2 regions of the Xylophilus rhododendri genome follow, and region 2 is predicted to be linked to the other one. Evidence: predicted binding sites of a transcription regulator. Region 2 holds the regulator's gene; the other holds the start of a gene.

Region 1 (3,383 bases), 2.7 Mb from region 2:
GGCCCCAGATGGCCAGGCTGGCCCAGTCCTTGTCCGTGCACCGGAAGTCGGTTTGGACATAAGTCCCGACGCGAGCAGCGGGGAAGAGGTTTCTCGGGAAATCACGGTGTCATCCTTTCGCCTTCCGCCTGGAAGATGACAACGTTATCAATCCCGATGGAGACAAGATGCAGCATTCCATGTCGAAGCCGCGGCGCCTGGCGGCGACGGGCATCGCCGCAGCGCTGGCGATGTGCGCCTGGCCTCTGCAGGCCCTGGCCGCGGATGCCGGCGCAGGCTATTTTTCCGGCAAGCAGATCAAGGTGATCGTGCCCAACCCGGCGGGCGGCACCTCCGACATCCTGGCGCGCATCCTGGCGCCCAAGCTCTCCGAGGCGCTGGGCGCCACCGTGCTGGTGGAGAACCGGGCCGGCGCCACCGGCAACCTGGGCTCGGACTATGTGGCCAAGGCCGCGCCGGACGGGCTGACGCTGCTGCTCAACGACATCGGCTCGCTGGCCATCGCGCCCAGCGTATTCCCCACCCTGCCCTTCGACCCGGTGAAGGACTTCGCGCCGGTGATCCTGGTGGCCTATTCGCCGCACATCCTGGCGGCCTCGCCCTCGCTGCCGGTGAAGGACGTGAAGGAGCTGATCGCGCTGGCCAAGGCCAAGCCCAACTCCATCAACTTCGCCATCTCCGGCACCGGCGGCGCCAACCACCTGGCGGGCATCGACTTCGCCATGCGCACCGGCATCGTCTGGACCTATGTGCCCTACAAGGGCGGCTCGCAGGCGATCAACGACGTGATGGCCGGCCAGGCCGACCTGCTGTTCAACGGCATGGTGGCCACCTACCCGATGGTCAAGGGCGGAAAGCTGAAGGCGCTGGCCATCTCCAGCGCCAAGCGTTTCCCGGCCGCGCCGGAGATCCCCACCGTGGCCGAGTCGGCCGGGCTGAACGGCTTCGAGACGGGCTCCTTCCAGGGCATCGTGGCGCCGGCCGGCACACCGGCGCCGGTGGTGGCCACGCTGCATGCGACCGTGCAGAAGATCCTGGCCACGCCCGAGATGCAGCAGCGCCTGCAGGACCTGGGCGCCGAATACCGGCCTGGCACCTCGGCCAGCTTCGGCGAGTTCATCAAGACCGAGAAGGCGCGCTGGGCCAAGGTGGTGAAGGAGTCGGGCGTCAAGTTCGATTGAGGTTCGTCGAGCCGGGGCGGCGGGGGATGAAAAGCGTCTGATCAAAGCAGCCGACAAGCGTTGTGATAAGCACCTGAAAATGCTTGCCGACGCCAGTCAGGAAGCATCATGAGCACTACGCTGCAAAGCATCATCGAAGAGTTCTCCGACGAGGATCAAGAGTTCATCCAGCGCAAAGCGGGCGTTTTGGCTGAGCACATGATCCGCCACCGGAATCCCCGACGGAGTTCCGCAAGGCGCCGGTCAAGCCGACGGTGTCGCGGCGCACACCCGAGCCCAGCCTTGAGGCAGATGGCGGCGGCTCGTCCAGACGAAGGTCGAGATAAAGGCTTCGGTTGCCTGACGTCGGCTTTGGGGAGCATGCCTTTTCCTTGATCGAGGTCAAGCAGCCCGCGCGGACCGGGCAGCAGACTGGCGGCCTCACATTCCCCAGAAGGAGATCGCCATGTACCAAAGAATCCTGGTGCCGGTGGACGGCAGCGCCACCTCGCAGCGCGGCCTGCAGGAAGCCATCGGGCTGGCGCGACAGACGCACGGCCGCATCCGCCTGCTGCATGTGGTCGACCAGCTCGCCTTCAGCTACATGACGGATGCCTATAGCGGCTTCATGGGCGACTGCCTGTCGATGCTGCGCGCCGACGGCGAGAAACTGCTGGAGACGGCCGCGGCCACGGCCGGGGCGGCGGGTGTTCCGGTCGAGACCGCGATCCACGACGGGCTGGACCGGCGCCTGCACGAAGTCGTCGAGGACGAGGTGCGCGGCTGGCAGGCCGAGCTGATCGTCATCGGCACCCATGGCCGGCGCGGCGCCAGCCGGCTGCTGCTGGGCAGCGATGCCGAACGCATCCTGCGCACCTCCACCGTGCCGGTGCTGCTGGTGCGCCAGCCCGAGCCGGCCGCCGTGCACGCGCCGGCGCAGGCACAGCCGCCGGCCCATGTGCACCAGCCGACGGCCGCCCTGTCCTTCGAATAGCGCCTGTTCAGGCCCGTGCCGGATCGACCACGGGCAGTTGCAGCCTGCAGCCTTGGGTACCGCCCAGCTCGAAGCGGTAGAGCGGCGGCCTGCCATGCGGCACCTGCTGGAAATGCTCGCCGTCCGCGCCCGAGAGCGACAGCCGCAGCCGGCTGCCGGCCGCGAGCTGCCAGGCCACGGGCAGCATGGCGATCTGCAGCGTCTCCGTCACCGCCGGGTCCATCGGCCGCGCCAGGCGGCGCGAGTATTCGCGGAAGGGCCAGGCCGTGCGGTAGTTCTCCGGCGCGGGCGACACGGCCCGGTGCGACAGGCGCAGGCAGCCTTCGTTGATGTAGACCAGCCTGCCGTCGGCCAGCTCTTCCGACAGGTAGGCGAACAGGCTGCCGTCGCCCTGGCTGCAGGACAGGGTCAGCTCCAGCAGCACATGGCCGGCGAGTTCCAGCGCCTGCGGCAGCGGGTCGGAGCGGAAGGACAGCATGCGGGCCTCGTGCTCCGGCCAGTCCTGGTAGTAATCGACGATGGCCAGGGCGCGCAGGCGTTCGTAGCGGCTGTGCTGGCCGCTGGAGACGGCGAAGCTCGTCTGCAGTTCGGCGTGTTCCACCACCTGCGCCGGTGTCGGGGCCAGGCGGCCGGGCTGCAGGAACCAGTCGGTCGGCGTGGCGGCCGGCGGCCATTGCGCGGCCTGCCGCCACTGCTCGGCATGGGTGCAGAAGTAGTGCACCGGCGACTCGGCCTCCAGGCCCGTCTCCAGGCCGGCGAGGTGCCGATCGAAGAAACGCAGCACCTCCGACAGGATGGGGAACTCCGGCGCGCCGCGGCCCGCCGTGCGCCAGGGCGAGCCATTGGTGCGGGCGCCGTGGTCCCAGGGGCCGATCAGCAGGCGGTCGTCCTGGCCCTTCAGGGTGAGGAAACGCGAGATCGAACCGTGCACGAAGTTGCTGCCGTCGTACCAGCCCGAGACCGAATACACCGCCACCTTGCCGGCCACCTCGTTCAGGTACCAGTAGGGGCTGCAGGCGCCGCTGTGCAGCTGCGGGTCGTAGAGCATGCCCTCTTCGCGGAAGGCCATCTCGCCGGCCATGTCGCGCAGCAGGAAGCTGTCCTCGTGCTCGCGGATCGCCTGCTGCACCAGGGCGCCGTCCGGGTCCTCGTCCACCGGCGCCGGGCCGGCGTAGCGCGGGTCGGCGAAATAGGGATAGGCCTTGAGTTCCTCGCGCCGATCGCGGTCC
Region 2 (3,383 bases):
CTGAGGCGCCGGCGACCCGGGTTTCAGAGCACCCGCGAATACCGGGCGCGCGCCGTGTCGGCCTGCAGGTAGCGGTCGAACACGCTGGCGATCGACCGCACGAAGAACCAGCCCAGCTCGCTCACGCAGACGCCGTCGCGGTCCAGGCTCAGCAGGCCCTGTTCGGCCAGCGGCTGAAGCGCCGCGATCTCGGCGGCGAAGGCCGAGCGGATGTCGATCAGGTAGGCATCCGACAGGGCCTGGAAATCCAGCTCGCCCTGGCACATCAGCGCCATCACGATGGCGCGCCGCACCAGGTCGTCGCGGGTGGGCGCCAGGCCGCGCACCACCGGCAGCACGCCCTGGCGCAGGGCGTCGTAGTACTCGTCGAGTGTCTTGGCGTTCTGGCTGTAGCAGCCGCCGACACGGCCGATGGCCGAGACGCCCAGGCCGATCAGGTCGCCGTCGGGCTGGTCGGTATAGCCCTGGAAATTGCGGTTGAGCCGGCCGCGGCGGCGGGCCACGGCCAGCGAGTCGCCGGCCAGCGCGAAATGGTCCATGCCGATGTGTTCATAGCCGGCCGCGGCCAGCACGGCGATGGCCTCGCCCAGCATGGCCGCCTTGGTCGCCGCCGTGGGCAGGGCCGTGGCCGCGATGCGGCGCTGCGGCTTGAAGCGTTCGGGCAGGTGGGCGTAGGAATAGAGCGCGATGCGGTCGGGCCGCAGCGCCTGGATCTGCTCCAGCGTGCGGCCGAAGCTCGCTGCCGTCTGCTGCGGCAGGCCCAGGATCAGGTCCACGCTGATCGAGCGGAAGCCCAGGGGGCGCGCGGCCCGCATCAGCAGCTCGACCTGCCCGAAGCCCTGCTCGCGGTGCACCGCGCGCTGCACCTGCGGATCGAAATCCTGGATACCCAGCGACAGCCGGTTGAAGCCCAGCGCGGCCAGGCGTTCCAGCCGGGCCGGATCGACGGTGCGCGGATCGACCTCGATGGCCATTTCCGCATCCGCCTCGAAGCTGAAGGCGCGCCGCAGCGTGGACACCACCCGCGCCAGCTGCAGGTCGGACAGAAAGGTCGGCGAGCCGCCGCCCAGGTGCAGCTGCGACACCCGCGGCCGCGCGCCCAGCGCCTCGATGTGCAGGGCCACCTCGCGGTCCAGCGCCAGCAGGTATTCGGCGGCGCGGTCGTGCTGGCGGGTGACGATCTTGTTGCAGGCGCAGTAGTAGCAGATCGACTCGCAGAAGGGGATGTGCAGGTACAGCGACAGCGGCTGCACCGCGGCGCCGCCGGGGCCGGCCGAGCGGGCGGCCAGGGCGCGGCGGTAGTCGTCCGGGCCGAAGGCTTCGACGAAGCGGTCGGCGGTCGGATAGGAGGTGTAGCGCGGCCCGGGCGCGCCCATGCGTGCCAGCAGCTCGGGCGACAGGACGGGCGGCGCGGCGCGGGTGCGGCCGGCGGCCAGGGGAATGGTGACGGCGGACATCGCGCCAATGTGCCCGCGCCGCCGTCCCGGTGACTTGATCTGGATCAAGCGCCGTGGAAACGCCCGCGTGCATACTTGTCACCCGTGTCCACCGACTCCACCGCCCTTTCAGCCGTTCCCACCCCCACGCGCCAGGCGCTCCAGGTGGCCTGCTCCAACTGCAACCTGCGCGAGCTGTGCCTGCCGGTCGTCCTGGCCGAGGAAGACCTGCAGCGCCTGGATTCGCTGGTGGACCGCCGCCGCCCGGTCAAGCGCGGCGAGACCCTGTTCCGCGCGGGCGACCCCTTCTCCAGCCTCTACGCGGTGCGCACCGGTTTCTTCAAGACCTGTGTGTCGGCCGCCGACGGCCGCGACCAGGTCACCGGCTTCCTGATGGCCGGCGAGCTGCTCGGTTTCGACGGCATCTGCACCGACAAACACGCCTGCGACGCGGTGGCGTTGGAGGATTCGCAGGTCTGCGTGATCCCCTTCTCGCAGCTGGAGACCCTGTCGCGCGAGTTCACCCCGCTGCAGCGCCAGTTCCACAAGATCATGAGCCGCGAGATCGTGCGCGACCAGGGCGTGATGCTGCTGCTGGGCAGCATGCGCGCCGAGGAACGGCTGGCCGCCTTCCTGCTCAACCTCACGCGACGGCTGCAGTCGCGCGGCTTCTCCGCTTCCGACCTGGTGCTGCGCATGACCCGCGAGGAGATCGGCAGCTACCTGGGCCTGAAGCTGGAGACGGTGAGCCGCACCTTCTCCAAGCTGCAGGACGACGGCGTGCTGGAAGTGCGCCAGCGGCAGGTGCGGGTGCTCAAGCCCGAGGTGCTGAGCCAACTGGTGGACAGCGGGCGCTGAGGCGCGCCCGCGCCGGATCTCAGGCGAAGGTCTCGGCCGCCTGGAAGGTGCTGGCCGCGGCATCCTTGCCCGACAGCAGCGGCGCCATGCCGAGTTCGGGCCATTCGATCTTCAGTTCCGCGTCGTTCCACAGGATCGCCCGTTCGTGCTGGGGCGCGTAGAACTCGGTGGTCTTGTAGAGGAAGTCGGCCGATTCGCTGGTGACCACGAAGCCGTGGGCGAAGCCGGGCGGCACCCACAGCTGTTTGTGGTTGTCCTCGGTCAGCTCCACGCCGACCCAGCGGCCGAAGGTGGGCGACGAACGGCGGATGTCCACCGCCACGTCGAACACCGAGCCGCGCACCACCCGCACCAGCTTGCCCTGCGGTTTCTGGATCTGGTAGTGCAGGCCGCGCAGCACGCCTTTGGCGGAACGGGAATGGTTGTCCTGGACGAAGTCCACGTGGTGGCCTACGGCTTCGTCGAAGGCGGCCTGGTTGAAGCTCTCGAAGAAGAAGCCGCGGGCGTCGCCGAAGACCCTGGGTTCGATCACCAGCACTTCGGGGATGGCGGTGGGCGTGGCCTTCATGCGCGCACCCCTTCCTGCAGCACGTGCAGCAGGTACTGGCCGTAGCCGCTTTTCTTCAAGGGCTGGGCGAGCTTTTCCAACTGGGCGGAATCGATGAAGCCCTGGCGCCAGACGATCTCCTCGATACAGGCGATCTTCAGGCCCTGGCGGCGCTCGAGCGTGGCGATGAACTGGCCGGCTTCGAGCAGGCTCTCGTGGGTGCCGGTATCCAGCCAGGCGTAGCCGCGCTGCATGATCTGCACCCGCAGCTTGCCGGCTTCGAGGTAGGCCTGGTTGACGGCCGTGATCTCCAGCTCGCCGCGCGCGCTGGGCTTGACGTCCTTGGCGATGCGCACCACGTCGGCGTCGTAGAAGTACAGGCCGGTGACGGCGTAGTTGCTTTGCGGCTTGGCCGGCTTTTCCTCGATGCTGACGGCCTTGCCGCTCTCGTCGAAGGCGACCACGCCGTAGCGCTCCGGGTCCTGCACGTGGTAGGCGAAGACGGTGGCGCATTCGCCGTTGCCGTCGGCCGCGCCCAGCAT

Evidence for each region. The regulator FNR, encoded in region 2, switches genes on or off when oxygen is low (the NO sensors DNR and NnrR bind a similar motif). The targets are predictions, from matches to a motif close to TTGATNNNNATCAA.
Region 1: the regulator FNR is predicted to act here: its motif matches at 1,553-1,566, upstream of GT347_RS05675 (universal stress protein).

What each region holds. Positions count from the first base shown of each region.
Region 1 is NZ_CP047650.1:1,272,921-1,276,303, forward strand. Features, by position in the region: gene GT347_RS05665 (helix-turn-helix domain-containing protein) at 1-62, shown strand, start outside; gene GT347_RS05670 (Bug family tripartite tricarboxylate transporter substrate binding protein) at 168-1,181, shown strand; gene GT347_RS05675 (universal stress protein) at 1,627-2,154, shown strand; gene GT347_RS05680 (CocE/NonD family hydrolase) at 2,162-3,383, opposite strand, start outside.
Region 2 is NZ_CP047650.1:4,465,122-4,468,504, reverse strand. Features, by position in the region: gene GT347_RS20690 (amino acid ABC transporter ATP-binding/permease protein) at 1-4, shown strand, start outside; gene hemN (oxygen-independent coproporphyrinogen III oxidase) at 24-1,457, opposite strand; gene fnr (fumarate/nitrate reduction transcriptional regulator Fnr) at 1,542-2,294, shown strand; gene rfbC (dTDP-4-dehydrorhamnose 3,5-epimerase) at 2,314-2,862, opposite strand; gene rfbA (glucose-1-phosphate thymidylyltransferase RfbA) at 2,859-3,383, opposite strand, start outside.